DNA from 4 places in the Paramicrobacterium humi genome. Region 1 is predicted to be linked to each of the others. Evidence: predicted binding sites of a transcription regulator. Region 1 holds the regulator's gene; each other region holds the start of a gene.
What was found. Region 1 encodes LexA, which represses DNA repair genes until DNA is damaged. Its sites were predicted from a motif close to TCGAACANNTGTTCGA; they were not measured.
Positions count from the first base shown of each region.

Region 2: the regulator LexA is predicted to act here: its motif matches at 1,602-1,617, upstream of BLV49_RS01590 (HNH endonuclease signature motif containing protein).
Region 3: the regulator LexA is predicted to act here: its motif matches at 1,405-1,420, upstream of BLV49_RS09815 (HNH endonuclease signature motif containing protein).
Region 4: the regulator LexA is predicted to act here: its motif matches at 2,396-2,411, upstream of BLV49_RS10280 (HNH endonuclease signature motif containing protein).

Region 1 covers NZ_FNRY01000001.1:2,595,256-2,599,324, reverse strand. Annotated here, with positions in the region: gene hisB (imidazoleglycerol-phosphate dehydratase HisB) at 1-102, opposite strand, end outside; gene BLV49_RS12930 (histidinol-phosphate transaminase) at 99-1,181, opposite strand; gene BLV49_RS12925 (hypothetical protein) at 1,202-1,543, opposite strand; gene lexA (transcriptional repressor LexA) at 1,797-2,468, shown strand; gene hflX (GTPase HflX) at 2,476-3,984, opposite strand; gene BLV49_RS12910 (class I SAM-dependent methyltransferase) at 4,030-4,069, shown strand, end outside.
Region 2 covers NZ_FNRY01000001.1:320,727-324,795, forward strand. Annotated here, with positions in the region: gene nagA (N-acetylglucosamine-6-phosphate deacetylase) at 1-86, shown strand, start outside; gene BLV49_RS01590 (HNH endonuclease signature motif containing protein) at 163-1,488, opposite strand; gene mnhG (monovalent cation/H(+) antiporter subunit G) at 1,784-2,146, opposite strand; gene BLV49_RS01600 (MrpF/PhaF family protein) at 2,143-2,412, opposite strand; gene BLV49_RS01605 (Na+/H+ antiporter subunit E) at 2,409-2,996, opposite strand; gene BLV49_RS01610 (Na+/H+ antiporter subunit D) at 2,993-4,069, opposite strand, start outside.
Region 3 covers NZ_FNRY01000001.1:1,977,362-1,981,430, reverse strand. Annotated here, with positions in the region: gene BLV49_RS09830 (NUDIX hydrolase family protein) at 1-167, opposite strand, end outside; gene BLV49_RS09825 (alpha/beta hydrolase) at 253-894, shown strand; gene BLV49_RS09820 (VOC family protein) at 905-1,306, opposite strand; gene BLV49_RS09815 (HNH endonuclease signature motif containing protein) at 1,526-2,902, shown strand; gene BLV49_RS09810 (ATP-dependent helicase) at 3,144-4,069, shown strand, end outside.
Region 4 covers NZ_FNRY01000001.1:2,069,831-2,073,899, forward strand. Annotated here, with positions in the region: gene BLV49_RS10275 (alpha/beta fold hydrolase) at 1-640, shown strand, start outside; gene BLV49_RS10280 (HNH endonuclease signature motif containing protein) at 878-2,290, opposite strand; gene BLV49_RS10285 (flagellar hook protein FlgE) at 2,799-3,962, opposite strand; gene BLV49_RS10290 (flagellar hook assembly protein FlgD) at 3,982-4,069, opposite strand, start outside.

The sequences.
Region 1 (4,069 bases):
GCTGCTGATGTCGCTCGTGCCGGTGCCGTCCAGGTCGAGACTGAGCTCAATCGACGATTCGCTCGTCTGGCGTCGGATGCTGGCTACACGCGGTGAAGTCATACCTTCGATGTTAGTGCTGCGAGAGCGTCGAGGAACGCGCTGGTCTCAGCCTCCGTGCCGGCGCTCACGCGCATGTGGCCGGGGATGCCGATGTCGCGAATGAGGATGCCCCGCTCAAACAGTGACTGGAAGAGCGCACGGGTGTCGGCGACGCCGCCGAACAGCACGAAATTGCTGCCCGAGCGGTATGGCTTGTAGCCGAGCTCGCTGAGGTGGGCGACGATCCGATCCTTCTGGACGCGGATTTCACCGACCACGGCAAGCATCTCGTGGGAGTGCCGCAGCGCACCGAGTGCGGCGGCTTGGGTCAGCGCAGAGAGGTGATAGGGCAGGCGTACGAGGCGGAGGGCGTCAGCGATCGCCGGGTCGGCAGCGAGGTAGCCGACGCGTGCGCCGGCGAAGGCGAACGCCTTGCTCATCGTGCGCGAAACGATCAGCCGCTCCCGTCCGGGGAGGAGAGTCAGCGCACTCGGCGTACCGACGGGAGCGAACTCGGCGTATGCCTCATCGACCACGACGATGCCGGGCGCGGCATCGTACACCGCTGTGATGGTCTCGAGTGAGAGCGGTGTGCCCGTGGGGTTATTGGGTGAGCACAGAAAGACCACGTCGGGCTGCTCGCGACTGACAGCGGCCGCGGCGGTCTCCGGTGAGAGTTCGAAGTCCTCGTCGCGCTCCGCCGCGATCCAGCGCGTTCCAGTTCCCATCGCCAGAAGCGAGTACATGGAATAGGTGGGCACGAACCCCATGAGCGAGCGACCGCTCCCCGCAAAGGCCTGCAGAATCTGCTGCAGCACTTCGTTCGAACCGTTGGCGGCCCAGATGTTCTCTGCCGAGAGGCCGTGTCCGAGGTAGTCCGCGAGTGCTGTGCGCAATTGCGTGAACTCTCGATCCGGGTAACGGTTGAGGCTCAGAATCGCCGTGGCCACGGAGGCCACGATGTCGTGGGCGACGTCCTCGGGAATTCCGTGGGTGTTCTCGTTCACATTCAGAGCGACCGGGACGGGCGCCTGTGGTGCACCGTACGGTGACTTGCCGCGGAGGTCGTCGCGAAGGGGAAGATCATCGAGTGAGGTCACTCGACAATGCTATGCCGTTCTCATTCGGCATCCGCGTACCGGGCGGGGATGGCCACGCGAGCGCCCGCTCCCACGGAAGAGCTTTCGAGCTGGTTGAGTCGCACGATGTCGGCGACGACGTCGCGCGGGTCAGCGTTGGGCGCAACTCGCTGGGCGAGGCCCCAGAGCGATTCACCGGCGCCGACGGTCACGTATTCGAAGCTCTGCTCGGCCGCGTGCGATGTGGCGAAGGCCGAGGAGGCGTTCGTCGACAGAACGCCGACGCCGACCAGGAGGGGCAGGGCTGCAAGGGCGGTGACGACCGCACGTCCGCGCCGAGTGAGGCGAACGCGGACGGAGGACGACTTCGCTGCTGTGCTCATCAGAGTTCTCCTTTGTGGTGAGATTCGTTCCGACCCCTCGGCCGGGAGGGGCCGGAACGAAGCTGTGTTCCGAACCTATCTTCGAAGTTTCGAAGAGTCAAGGTGCTTTTCGTATTTGCGTCGAAAGAATCCGCGACACACTCGAACAGGTGTTTGTCCTGGCCGGGCAAAACGGATACAGTTTCGATCACAGGGACAACCCCACCATGAGCCTCTGACATCGGGGCAGCGGGGCGACGACGGGAGCACGGAAATGGCGCAGGACGGCAAGGTCAGGACGGGTACTCGTCGCCGCAAGAATCTCAGCGACAAGCAGCGCGCGATTCTCGAGTACATCCAGCGTTCCGTGAGCCAGCGCGGCTATCCGCCGAGCATGCGCGAGATCGGGGACGCTGTCGGTCTCGCCTCCTTGTCGTCCGTGACCCACCAGCTCAACCAGCTCGAGCTCAGCGGCTACTTGCGCCGCGACCCGAACCGGCCGCGCGCGCTCGAGATCCTGATCGACCTTCCGCAGACCATCGATGCGGCCGAGAGCCAGACTCCCGTGGGCGATGCCGCGATGGTGCCCCTCGTGGGACAGATCGCAGCCGGTGTTCCGATCACCGCGGACCAGCAGGTGGAGGAAGTCTTCCCGCTACCCCGCCAGCTCGTGGGCAAGGGCGACCTGTTCATGCTGAAGGTTCAGGGCGAGTCCATGATCGACGCGGCGATCTGCAACGACGACTGGGTCGTCGTGCGCCAGCAGAGCACGGCCGAGAACGGTGACATCGTCGCGGCCATGCTCGATGGGGAGGCGACGGTGAAGGTGTTCCGGCAGCGCGACGGTCACACGTGGCTGCTCCCCCGGAACTCCGCGTTCGAGCCGATCCTCGGCGACAACGCCGAGGTTCTCGGCAAGGTCGTCGCCGTCCTTCGCGCCGTCTGACGCCCGGTCAGCTGCCGGTCGCGAACTCCTGGAGCTGCGCCGCGATCTCCTCGGTCACGGCGGCCTTCACGCGTGTCCCCGCCGCGAGATAGTCGAGCTGGCGCACGGCGCCACGCCGGTGAAGCATTGAGATGATGTCGCCCCGATCGTAGGGCACGAGTAGTTCGACCGCCACGGACGGCCGAGGCAGCATCCGCTCGATGGCGTCGAGCATCTCATCGACGCCCTCGCCCGTCCGCGCCGAGACGAAGACGGCGTCAGGAGCGATGCCGCGCAGGACAAGGCGCTGATCGTCGTCGATGAGGTCGGACTTGTTGAAGACAATGAGTTCGGGAACGTCACGCGCGCCGACATCGCCGACGACGTCGCGAACCGTCGCGATCTGCGCGGCAGGGTCCGGGTGTGCGGCGTCCACGACGTGGACGAGCAGATCCGCCTCCGCGACCTCCTCGAGCGTGGAGCGGAACGCCTCGACGAGCTGGTGCGGCAGGTTCCGGACGAAACCGACTGTGTCGGACAGCGTGTATTCGCGGCCGTCCTTGGTCTTCGTACGCCGTGTCGTGGAGTCGAGTGTCGCAAAGAGCGCGTTCTCCACCAGCACGCCGGCGCGAGTGAGGCGATTCAGCAGGCTTGACTTTCCGGCGTTCGTGTAACCGACGATGGCCACGGACGGCACTTCGTGGCGGTGACGATTTGCGCGCTTCGCCTCGCGCGCCGGTGCGAAGCCCTTGATCTGCTTGCGCAGCTTGGCCATGCGCGTGTGAATCCGACGCCGGTCGAGCTCGATCTTCGTCTCGCCGGGTCCGCGAGAGCCCATTCCCGCTCCCGCGCCGCCGACCTGGCCGCCGGCTTGACGGCTCATCGACTCGCCCCAGCCGCGGAGCCGCGGGAGCAGGTACTCGAGCTGCGCGAGCTCCACTTGCGCCTTGCCCTCCCGGCTCTTCGCATGCTGGCTGAAGATGTCGAGGATGACCGCGGTTCGGTCGATGACCTTCACCTTGACGACGTCCTCGAGCGCGCGACGCTGACTCGGGGCGAGCTCCGTGTCCGCGATGACCGTGTCGGCGCCGAGGGACGTGACGATCTCACGCAGCTCGTGGGCCTTGCCTTTGCCGAGGTAGGTGCTCGGATCCGGGTACGGACGGCGCTGCAGCAGGCCGTCGAGGACGACGGCGCCCGCCGTTTCGGCGAGGGCGGACAGTTCCCGCAGAGAGTTCTCGGCGTCCTCCAGGGTGCCCTGGGCATACACGCCGATGAGCACGACGTTCTCGAGGCGAAGCTGCCGGTACTCGACTTCCGTGACGTCCTCGAGCTCCGTCGAGAGCCCGGCGACGCGGCGGAGCGCCTGACGCTCCTCGCGATCGAATTGCTCGCCGTCGTCCGAACCCGCCGCCGTCGATTCGTCCTGGAGCGCTTGGGCACGACCGAAGATCGAGTAGCCAGCGGCACTGTCGTTGGCGCGGGAGAGAATGCGGTCGACGACGTCGTCGTCGCCTCGGTCAGTCGTGTCAGCCATTGCGTTAAAGCCTAGTGTCTGCCGGCTGGGATAACGTACCTAGATATGACGGGTGACCATTACTTCACAGGCACTCCGGGAAGCG
Region 2 (4,069 bases), 2.3 Mb from region 1:
CGCCGGGCTTCGCGGCAGACGCGGTCCTGCTCAACGATGCCCTCGAGGTGCGTTCCGTCTGGGCGGCGGGCGATCAACTGCGCTGACTGCTCGCCCGGGGCGTTGGTCGAGACTCCTTTATAGGCGCTCTCCGGTCACTTCATGCCGAGTACCTCGGCACGATCAGAACTGGGGTTCGTCTGGGTAGTGGTCGGCCCATTTCTCGTCGTCGGGGCTCGGTGTCACCGTTTCGATTCCGAGAGGCTCCTCGTCGACGGTCGGTTCGACGCAGGGCGCGCTTCCGTTGAGAGTGTCGGTGGGTTCGAATCCGACGTTGGACTCTGGTCGGATCCGGTACGAGCGTCCGAGGGGTGAGGTCCAGATCACGGCACCGCTGTCGTCACGTTCGACGGCCCAAGTGGTCGCGTGTTTCAGGGTGTGATGCGAACGACACATGCTCTGGCAGTTGTCGATGTTCGTTTCACCGCCGTACTGCCAATCGACACGGTGATCGATATCGCATTGGCGTGCCGGCCGGTTGCACCCCGGAAAGCAGCACGTGACATCTCGGATCTCGATCGCCTTCCGCAGGTCCGCCGGTACGGCGTAGCGGTCTCGTCCGACGGAAAGCACCGCCCCGGTCTCCGGGTGGGTCAGCAGCCTTGTGAAGCTTGGCGCCTGCGCGGCGAGCCGGCGGGCGGTGTCCGGGTCGATCGGCCCGTACCCCTCCAGATCCGCCGGCTCGTTGCTCAGCCCGATCAGGGTCATCACCGGCACGGTCACGTGCACGCTGGGACGGATCGCCCGGCTGGAGTCGCCGTCTTCGCTGGCGGCTTCGCGGGTGAGGCCGGCCATGGTCGCGTCGCTGAACACGTCGGCCATGAGCTGGGCGATGGTGCGCTCATCTCCCGCCGCGCGCAGCGACTTCGCCGTCGTATGACAGGCGTTGTGCAGGCTCTGCACAACATCGATGGGGCCGTAGCAGGCGACCCAGCCCATTCCGTCGTGCCCCTTCCACAGCTCCACCCGCCGTTCCTCGACGGCGCTGGTGTGGCGTTCGGTGATCGTGTCCGGGTTCAGTCCCTCCCGGATACGGATCGCCTTGGTCTGCAGCTGCGGCGGTGTGCTGGTCTCGGCGAACTCCAACGCCGCGCGCTCGAACTCTTTCACGTCCTCCCGGTCGAGGCCGACGGACTCTCGGACGAGGCACTCCGCGTGCTGCATCGTGATCCGTCCCGCTTTCAACGATCGCAGCGTGTCGGGCAGTTCCGCCACGAGCACTTCCGCCGTGGACAGCAGGGAGCGCACCTTCTGGTCGGAAAGGTGCAACGCGAGCGCGAGTTCCGACGTGAGGGAGCGCCGGACCTGCTCCCCGGTCCGGCCCTCGACTGCGCCGGTGAACACCTCCGGACTCGACAAGGCGAGCTCGAGAACGTTCACCAGCTGGCCGGTCATCTTCGCCTGCGCCCGCGCGATACGGCCCTGCTGGGCGACGATCGTGTCGACCATGCCCGCGAGCCGGTCCCCCCGACGGCCGGGGGCCACCGGGATCATGGGGTCTGCCCCGCACTTCTTCTTCGCATTTCATGACGATAGTCAACCAGCAGCCACCGACATTGACTTAGAACATATGTGCGAAGCACAAAGCCTTGCCAATGATCGGTCTGTGGAGGAGAAGTGGAAGATGTTCCGGCTTTGGCGGCGTTCTCCCGAAGTCCGTCAGTGATCCAGCTTCGTGCCGATATCCACCCCTCAGCCACCGACGTCGCGTTCGGACGCAGCCACCATCGCGGCGGGTAGAGAGCTAGTCTCGCTTCTCGCGGTCGGCCTGCTCGATCCGGTGCGCCAGGTCATCGCGAATGAGCGAGGGCATGTGCACCTTCCCGCTCCGGTAGCCAGCGCGCCCGACCATGTGCGCCGAGATCGGTGCCGTGAGCCCTTGGAAGAAGATGATCGCTATCACGAGGGTGATCGTGGCGATCGTCGGCTTGTTGATGGCGACGTCGGCCGTCACAGCGATCAGACCGAGGATCTGCGGCTTCGTCGCGGCGTGCAGTCGTGACAGAACATCGGGGAACCGTACGAGGCCGACTCCCGCGGCGAGGCACAGCACGGCCGCGAGCAGCACGAGGATGATCGTGATCCAGTCACGCACGTCACCGGTCATGTGTCATCCCTCCCACCCATGAACCGCGCGACGCTGACCGAGCCGATGAACGCGAACGCCGCGAGCACGAGCAGCAGCGGCAGCGTCGTCGTGTGCCGGTTTATCGCCATCTCCGCGCCGAGCCCGCACATCACCGTGACGAGCAGAACATCAGTCGCGATGACCCGGTCGAGCAGACTGGGCCCGCGCACGACCCGATAGAGGGCGACGAGCGCGCCGGCGCCGAACAAAACGATCGCGATGCCGATCAGGATGTTCATGATCATGTCTCGTCCTCCTCGCTCTCTCCGCGTCCGTGCGAGGCCGGCTCGCCGGCCCGCACGCGCGCGATGTCAGCCTTCGTTCCGAGCGCGAGCGTGATGCGCTTCTCCGTCATGAGCACCTCGCGCTCGAACGCGGCCATCTCGGCGTCGTCGTGCACGTCGATCGTGTGCACGTAGAGCACCGACACCTCGCGGTCGACGTCGACGACGATCGAGCCGGGGACTATCGATATCGCTTCGGCCGTCCACGTCATGATGAGGTCGGAGCGCGTGCGCAGCGGAATCGCCATGATGGCGTTGCTCGGCTCGTAGCGCGGCTTGAGCACGAGCCAGGAGACGAGCACGGACGCCCGGCAGATGTCGAAAAGCAGCCGGAGCAGGAACACCGCCGTGTACCACGGGTTGATGCGGATGCTCATCTCGACGGCCGGGAGGTAGAAGACGACGGAGACGCCGAGCGCGAGGATCAGTCCCGTGAGCAGCGACAGCCACGTGAACTGTCCCCACAGCAGCATCCAGAGCAGCACGAGACCGGCGCCGAGCATGACCTGCCCGCCGATCTCGCCCGGAGCCAGCCGCGGGCTCATCGGTCTTCTCCGAATACGGCCGACACGTAGTTGTCGGGGTTGATGAGCGTGTGGGCCGCGCGCGCGGTGTAGTCGAGGATCGGGCCCGCGAGCACGGTGAGCGCGACGGTGATCGCGACCATGCCGGTCGTCGCACCGAGCATGAGCTTCGAGATGCTCTTCGTCATGACGGAGCCCGAGTCGTCAGGGCTCTCGTGCAGCGAGGCGAGGAGCGGCGACGAGTATCCGCGCACTTCGCCGCGGTTGCGCCAGAAGCCCATGTTCCACACGCGCACGAGCGCGTACAGGGTCAGCAGCGAGGTAGCCGCGCCTGCCGCGACGAGCACATAGGTGAGCCAGTCGGCGTCGGCGAGTCCGGCCTGGAACAGCGCAACCTTCCCAAGGAAGCCCGAGAACGGCGGAATCCCGCCGAGGTTCATCGCACCGATGAAGAACAGCACGGCGACCATCGGGGAGGCCTTGAGCACGCCGCCGAGCCTCGAGATCGACGTCGTCCCGCCCACGCGCTCGACGAGCCCGGCGGCGAGGAAGAGCGTTGTCTGGATCGCGATGTGGTGCACGATGTAGTACACGGTCGAAGCGAGGGCGAGCTCGCCGCCGACGGCGATGCCGAAGATCATGTAGCCGATGTGGCTCACGAGCGTGAACGACAGCAGCCGCTTGATGTCGGCCTGCGCGAGCGCGCCGAGGATGCCGACGATGAGCGTGAAGAACGCGACGACCATGAGCGGCACACGCAGCGGAACGTCGACGAACAGCACGTTGTCAGTGCGGATGATCGCGTAGACGCCCACCTTCGTGAGCAGTCCGGCGAACACCGCCGTCACGGGAGCGGGCGCGGTCGGGTACGAGTCCGGCAGCCAGAACGAGAGCGGGAACACGGCGGCCTTGATGCAGAACGCCACGAGCAGCGCGACGCACAGGATCATCTGGATGTCCATCGGCAGGTCGCGGATGCGCTCGGAGATGAGCGCGATCGTGACGGTTCCCGTCGCGCCGTAGATGAGCGCGATCGCGGCGAGGAAGATTATCGACGAGGTCAGGCTCACGACGATGTAGGTCACGCCCGCGCG
Region 3 (4,069 bases), 620 kb from region 1:
ACCTCGGTGACGACGCCGAGCCCGTCGACGCGCACGGGAACCGCTTCGACGTACAGCAGCGGCAGCCGGTGTCGAATCTGCTCGAGCTCGATGTCGCTCAGCCAGCCCGGGGTGGCTGCGGGCTGCGGATCGTCGGGCTCATCTGCGTCTGGAGTGCGTACGGCCATGCTCCATTGTTGCAAGAGTCCGCCGAACCCGCTGTCGGAGCGCGCCGGTAGGCTGACTTCCACCGCTTCAGCCGAGGAGGATGCCGTGTCCCAGCCCACGATCGACGCCGACGCCGTCATGTGGTCCGCGTCGGAAGCCGACCGCGCAGACCGCCCCCTCCTCGTCCTCCTGCACGGGTACGGCTCGCACGAGGGCGACCTCTTCGGCCTCGCGCCGTCGCTGCCGCTCGAACCGGTTATCGCGTCGCTGCGGGCGCCGCTCGTCGCGCCGTGGCCCATCGACGGCTGGTCCTGGTTTCCGCGTGACGGCGAGGCGCGTCCCGATCGCGACACGATCAATGCGTCGACGGATGCCGTCATCGGCTGGCTCGACGATCTCACCGTGCAGCCGACCGTCGTCGGCCTCATGGGCTTCTCGCAGGGCGGCGCGATGACGATGCAGCTCATGCGGCGGGCTCCGGATCGCTTCGACTACGGCGTCGTCATGGCCGGCTTCGTGTGTCCCGATCAGGAGCCGGGCGATGCCGTGCTCGCAGAGCGGAAGCCCCCGATCTTCTGGGGCCGCGGAACGCTCGACGACGTCATTCCCGAGGCCGCGATCGTCCGCACGACCGACTGGCTCACGGCGCACTCGACACTGTCGGGTCGCATCTACGAGGGCCTCGGGCACGGCATCAACCAGCAGGCGGCGTCCGACGTGAGGGCTTTCATCCAGCGCCAGCTGTAGCGGCGAAGCCCTACGGCTTCGGCTGCGCTTCCGGAATGGTCGGCTGGAACAGCTCGACAGGGTTGCCCGACGGATCCTCGATGAGCACTTGGTTTCCGCCGACCCCCACGACGATGTCGTTGCGAAAGCGAACGCCCGCGGCCCGCAGCCGCTCCACCGTCTCCTCGAGATCGTCGACGACGAGTGAGATCCGGTTCCAGCCGCCCGGCGTGGGCCGCGTACCGTCGGGCATCGATGCTCCTCCGCCGCCCTGCTCGTTTGGCGCGCTGAGCAGCAGTCGAAGCTCGCCCCGATCGAGCATGGCGAATACCGGCGCGGGATGCATGACTTCGTCGAAGCCGAGATATCGGCAGTAGAAATTGAGTGCGGCATCGACGTCGTCGACGATGTAGCGAACGCTCACCCTGGCCATGCGCTTCCTCCTTCAGCTGCCCCTTCTCGCCATGTTTGCTCGCCGATGATTCATCCACAAGTAGCTGTTGTTTCGACTTCTCCACCACCGTCCTATATTCGTAGTTGTGTTCGAGTGAATGTCGGTGGGTGATGGCAGAGTAAACCCATGGTAATCCTCAACGATGACGATAAACACCCACCCGAAAGCCGCGACTCCCGGATCGGGAAACTGGCGGTGATGGTCGAAGAGATCTCCGAGCAGTATCAGCTTCTCGCCGTGGTGCAGGCGCAGGTGTCCACGATGCTCGCGGATCTTCTGGACCACGCGACGGCGAACCGTGACCTGTTCGTCGCCTCCGACACGGACACGACGAAGACGCAGGAGGTTGTGCGTTCCGCCCTCGCCGGGGAACTGGCGGCGAAGATGCGGTTGTCGCAGCCGATGATCACCTCGATGCTCGGCACCGCCGAAACCCTCACCACGGAACTCCCCGCCACCCTGGAAGCACTCGGTGAGGGGGTGATCACCTATCAGCATGCGCGCACTCTGATCGATCAGGCCACCGGGCTCTCCACACAGGATCGGGCGGCGTTCGAGCAGGTCGCCCTCAAGCTGGCGAAAACCTCCACCCCGCCGCAGTTCAAGAACAAGGCCCTCGCCCTGCGCGAGAGCCTGCACCCGGAAACCAGCCTGCAACGCCACGAGGCGGCAGCTTCGGATCGGCGGGTAGAGCACTGGAACGCTCCCGACGGAATGGGCTGGCTCGCCCTCTACGCCCCCGTCGAGGTAACCCAGAGCATATTCAACGCCTGCCACACCACCGCCAAAAGCCTCCGCAAAACCGGCGATCAGCGCACCATCGGGCAACTCACCGCCGACGTTCTCACCGACGCGGCCATGAACGGGCTCACCGCTGGAGCTACCACCGGTCGCGACAGCGGTGAGGGTGCCGGTGTTCCCGTCTTCGCAGGCCGTGGTGGAGCGATCCGGCCGACGGTGCACGTGACCGTCCCGGTGATGACCCTCCTCGGCCACTCCGAGGAACCGGCAGAACTCGACGGGTACGGGCCGATCAACCCCGAGACCGCCCGCCGGCTCGCCGCCCAAGCCCCGAGCTTCACAAGGCTGCTCACCCACCCCGAAACCGGAGCCGTGCTCTCCGTCGGACGCGACCGCTACGCCGTCCCCGCCGACCTGCGAAAGACCATCGAAGTCAGAGACAAGGTCTGCGGCTTCCCCGGCTGCAACCGACCCGCACGCCAATGTGATGTGGACCACATCCTCGCCTGGCAGGACGGAGGTGAGACCGACCTCGAGAACCTCAACCCCCTGTGCCGACGCCACCACGTACTCAAACACTCGAGCACCTGGCAGGTCGAACGCGACGACGACGGGACCATCATCTGGACCTCACCCCTCGGACAGAAATACCGCATCCGACGATCCTCCAATGTCGGATTCGAACCCCTCGACGAATGCGACGAGACTCCCGAACCGGACCTCGAACCCGACATCGACGACGAGGACGAGTACTCGGCCGAGGAGCGTGACCCGGACGAGAAATGGGCGGACGAAACCGACGGCAAGGACTATCCGGAGGACCCCCAGTTCTGATCTGAAACTCGGATCGCACTTGAAGTGTTGGGCCGCGACGACCGTAACTCTGAAAGGCAAACACAACGTCATCAGCGGCGGCCTCGAAGCAGAACGGCGCGAGCGACGCCAACGACAGCCGATAACGGCAACATGCAAGGACGCCCAATGTCAGGTCGGTCCTCACATTACGGCGCCCGACGATGGTGCATCCGCTCAGCCGACCAGCCACGATGTCAGACTCATGTGATTTGCTAGCCGAATGAGCACCGTGCTCGATCGCTTCTCCCCGGCCACCCGAGCGTGGTTCACGGGGGCATTCGCCGCACCCACAAACGCGCAAGAAGGCGCCTGGAACGCCATTTCCGGCGGCTCCCACACTCTCGTCGTCGCCCCGACCGGGTCGGGCAAGACCCTGTCTGCGTTCCTCTGGTCAATCGACCGACTCATGGACGCCGCGGCACACGGCACCGTGGAGGAGCGACCGCAAGGCACGCGCGTGCTGTACATCTCACCGCTCAAGGCGCTCGGCGTCGACGTCGAACGCAACCTCCGCGCGCCACTGGTCGGGATCGCACAGACGGCCAAGCGACTCGGAATCGAGCCGCCCGAAGTCACCGTCGGAGTGCGCTCGGGCGACACCCCCGCGAACGATCGCCGCGCACTTCTCAAGAACCCGCCCGAGATCCTCATCACCACGCCCGAGTCGCTGTTCCTCATGCTCACTTCGAAAGCACGCGAGACGCTCCGCACGGTGGACACCGTCATCATCGACGAAGTGCACGCCGTCGCGGCGACGAAGCGCGGCGCGCACCTCGCCGTCTCCCTTGAGCGCCTGGACGCGCTGCTCGACAGGCCCGCCCAGCGCATCGGTCTGTCGGCGACCGTCCGGCCGCACGAGGAGGTCGCCCGCTTCCTCGGCGGCCGGGCGCCCGTCGCCATCGTCGCGCCGCCCGCGTCGAAGACGTTCGAGCTGGAAGTCATCGTGCCGGTCGAGGACATGACCGATCTCACGGTCGGCCAGCAGCCGGCGACTCCCGACGGCTCCGCGGCAGGGCCGGTCCGCGCCGACGGCGAGCGCGGCGGCTCCATCTGGCCGCACGTCGAAGAGGCGATCGTGGACCGCATCCTCGCTCACCGCTCCACGATCGTGTTCGCGAACTCGCGGCGACTCGCCGAGCGGCTCAC
Region 4 (4,069 bases), 530 kb from region 1:
CGGGTGGCGGCGCATCTATCCGGATCTTCCAGGCATGGGCCGGACGCCGGCGCCGGCGGAGCTGGAGAGTGCCGAGGGCGTGGTGGAGCTGCTGCGCGAGTTCGCTCGCACCGTGAGTGGCAATGTGCCGTATCTTCTCGTCGGTCACTCAGCCGGCGCGTACTTCGCGCGCGCGATGGCCGCGAGAGAGGGCTCGCGGATCGCGGGTCTCGCGCTCGTGTGCCCGCTGCTGACTGATATGCGCGAGGTGCCGGATCATCGTGCGGTCGTTGGCGGCGGAGATATCGGTGACGAGGGCTTTCGAAGCTACTTCGTGATTCAGACTCCCGAGATGCTTGACCGGTACGAGCGTTACGTCGCGCCCGCTGCCGCGCTCGTCGACGGCGAAGCGCTTGAGCGAATCGGCGAGCGGTGGGAGATCGCCGACACGGATGGCCCGACATTTGCGGGACCGACGCTCGTGGTCGCCGGCCGGCTCGACTCGACCGTCGGGTACGCGGCGGCCGTCGACCTCGTGAATGTCTATCCGCATGCGAGTGTCGCCGTCATCGATGACGCTGGGCATGCTCTGCCGCACGAGCAGCCGGAATTGCTTCACGCTCTCGTGGCCGAGTGGCTTGCGCGCGGCGAACGTGCTTGACGATGCGTGGAGCCGTCTGTTTCTGACGGGTCCGGGGGCTTCGGCTCTTTCGATCGCTTTCTCGGTCGTGGCGCTTCTTGGGTGGGCTGTTTTTGTGCGCGCTTAACGCCACTATGGTGTCGGGTTCGTGCTTTGACGAAGCCGGTTGCCGATCGCCGTGTGGCTGCGATGGTTCAGGTCACCGCAGTCGGGCGTCGGTGCGCTTGATTGATGGGCGCCTGCCCGCGATCGTTGGCTTTAGAAGAGTGGCTTGTCCGGGTAGTCCTTCCCGTCGGTCGCGTCAGCGTCGTCGGTTTTGGTGTCGGTGAACCACGACTCGTCATCGGGATTCGGTTCGTCGGCGAATCCATCGTGCTCGCCTTCCTCGTCGCCGAGGTCGGGCTCGGGCATCTCGGTCTCGTCGCATTCGTCGAGGGCCTGGAATCCGACATTGGTGGAGCGTCGGATGCGGTACTTCTGTCCGAGGGGTGAGGTCCAGATGATGGTCCCGTCGTCGCCGCGTTCGACTTGCCAGGTGCTCGAATGTTTCAGTACGTGGTGGCGTCTGCACAGCGGGTTCAGGTTCTCGAGGTCGGTGGTGCCGCCGTCTTGCCAGGCGAGGATGTGGTCCACATCACATTGCCGTGCGGGTCGGTTGCAGCCGGGGAAGCCGCAGACCTTGTCTCTGACTTCGATGGTCTTTCGCAGGTCGGCGGGGACGGCGTAGCGGTCTCTGCCGACGGAGAGGACGGCTCCGGTTTCGGGGTGGGTGAGCAGCCTTGTGAAGCTTGGGGCTTGGGCGGCGAGCCGGCGGGCGGTGTCGGGGTTGATCGGCCCGTACCCGTCGAGTTCTGCCGGTTCCTCACTGTGCCCGAGGAGGGTCATCACCGGGACGGTGACATGCACCGTCGGCCGGATCGCCCCGGTTCGCCCGGCGAAGAGCGGCTGCCCGTCGCCGGCACCCTCACCGCTGTCGCGACCGGTGGTAGCTCCAGTTGTGAGCCCGTTCATGGTGGCGTCGGTGAGAACGTCGGCGGTGAGTTGCCCGATGGTGCGCTGATCGCCGGTTTTGCGCAGGCTCTTGGCGGTGGTGTGGCAGGCGTTATAAATGCTCTGGGTTACCTCGACGGGGGCGTAGAGGGCGAGCCAGCCCATTCCGTCCGGGGCGTTCCAGTGCTCCACCCGCCGATCTGAAGCTGCCGCCTCGTGGCGTTGCAGGCTGGTTTCCGGGTGCAGGCTCTCGCGCAGGGCGAGGGCCTTGTTCTTGAACTGCGGCGGCGTGGAGGTTTTCGCCAGCGTGAGGGCGACCTGCTCGAATGCCGCCCGATCCTGTGTGGAGAGCCCGGTGGCCTGGTCGATGAGCGTGCGGGCGTGCTGGTACGTGATCACCCCCTCACCGAGTGCTTCTAGGGTGGCGGGGAGTTCCGTGGTGAGGGTTTCGGCGGTGCCGAGCATCGAGGTGATCATCGGCTGCGACAACCGCATCTTCGCCGCCAGTTCCCCGGCGAGGGCGGAACGCACAACCTCCTGCGTCTTCGTCGTGTCCGTGTCGGAGGCGACGAACAGGTCACGGTTCGCCGTCGCATGGTCCAGAAGATCCGCGAGCATCATCGACACCTGCGCCTGCACCACGGCGAGAAGCTGATACTGCTCAGAGATATCTTCGACCATCACCGCCAGTTTCCCGATCCGGGAGTCGCGGCTTCCGGGTGGGTGTTTATCGTCATCGTTGAGGATTACCATGGGTCTACTCTGCCAGCACCCACCGACATTCACTCGAACACAACTACGAAACTGGATAAGTCAGAGTGCACGGGACCTGTGGAGGAGAAATCGACGCCAGCGGCTCAGCGAGCAGCTCCACAAGACGGCTCGGCGAGGCAGCTCAGCGGCGCTGCTCGGCAGTGTCGCGGGTTGCCCGAGGGTCGCGCGGGCGGTCAGGGGCTTGCGCGTTGGGCGTGGCCCGAGGGCCGCGCGGGCGGTGAGGGCGCTCGCGCATTGCGGGAGCGGCATCCGATGGACCTGAATCATGACACCGACCGCCGACGTTCGTCGGATCCTCAGCGCAAGCCGGCGAGACCCCTTCACAAACGCTGCAGAACGGCGAGCACAACGCCGCAGAAACGGAAGACGGGCGACTGCCCCCACGGCGTCGCCCGTCTCTCCTCTTCTCTATCGGCTACCGCTTCAGGTTCGTCAGCTCCTGAAGCACTTCATCGCTCGTGGTGATGATGCGGGCGTTCGCCTGGAAACCCCGCTGCGCGACGATGAGGTTCGTGAACTCCTGCGAGAGGTCGACGTTCGACATCTCGAGCACGCCGCTCACGAGGCCGCCCATGCCGTCGGTGCCGGCCGTGCCGACGGTCACGGCGCCAGAGTTGACGGTCGGGCGGTATTGCGAGGAGCCGGCCTTCTCGAGTCCGCCCGGGTTCACGAACGAGGCGAGGGCGACGCGCGCGAGCACCTGGGTTTCGCCGTTGCTGAAGGTGCCCACGAGGCTGCCGTCGTCGGATAGGGCGTAGGACTCGAGAGTTCCCGCGGGGTGGCCGTTCGCCGTGATCGCGGTCGTGGAGAGCTCCGCGTACCCGGTGATCTTGGAGAGGTCGACCTCGATCGGTCCGGCGGTGAAGGCTCCGCCGCCCGTGAGCACTCCGTCGTTGAAGGTCAGTGTCGTCGCGGTGGTCGTGCCGCCGTCGGTCGAAACGCCCCAGCCGCCAGCCGTGCGCGTGAACGTGAGGGTGAGGGTGTCGGACGTGCCCTCGTTGTCATACACCGTGACGTCGCGAACGAGCGAGTCGCCCACCGGAGTCTCGGATGGCAGGTTCCCCGTGACGGATGCCGAGTTCGAGGCGGTCGCGGGGGAGACCGCGCCGACGGGCAGAGTGATGTTGCCCGTCGCGCTGCCCGGCGTGATGACGCCGCTCTGCGCCGTCCAGCCCTGCACGAACGCACCGTCGGCAGTGACCATGCGGCCCTGAGGATCGAACGAGAAGCCGCCGTTGCGGGTGTAGAGGGTCGAGCCGCCGTTGCGGACGATGAAGAACCCGTCGCCGTCGATCATGAGGTCGGTGGGCACGCCCGTCGACTGCGCGGCGCCCTGCGCGAAGTTCGTCGAGATGCCGGCGACCTGCACGCCGAGGCCGACCTGGGCGGGGTTCGACCCGCCGACGTCCTGCTGCGGAAGCCGCGAGTTCTTGACGAGCTGCGAGAGCGTGTCCTGGAACTGCACCGACGAGGCCTTGAAGGCGGTGGTGTTGACGTTGGCTATGTTGTTGCCGGTCACGTCGAGCATCGTCTGGTGTGAGCGAAGCCCTGAGATGCCGGAGTACAGCGAGCGGAGCATTGTGCTGCCTTTCTGTGGATCAGGATGCGGTCGAAATGCCCGAGACGGCGTCGAGCGGGACGGTGGTGTCGCCGATGGTGACCTGGGGCACCGAACCGGCGAAGGAG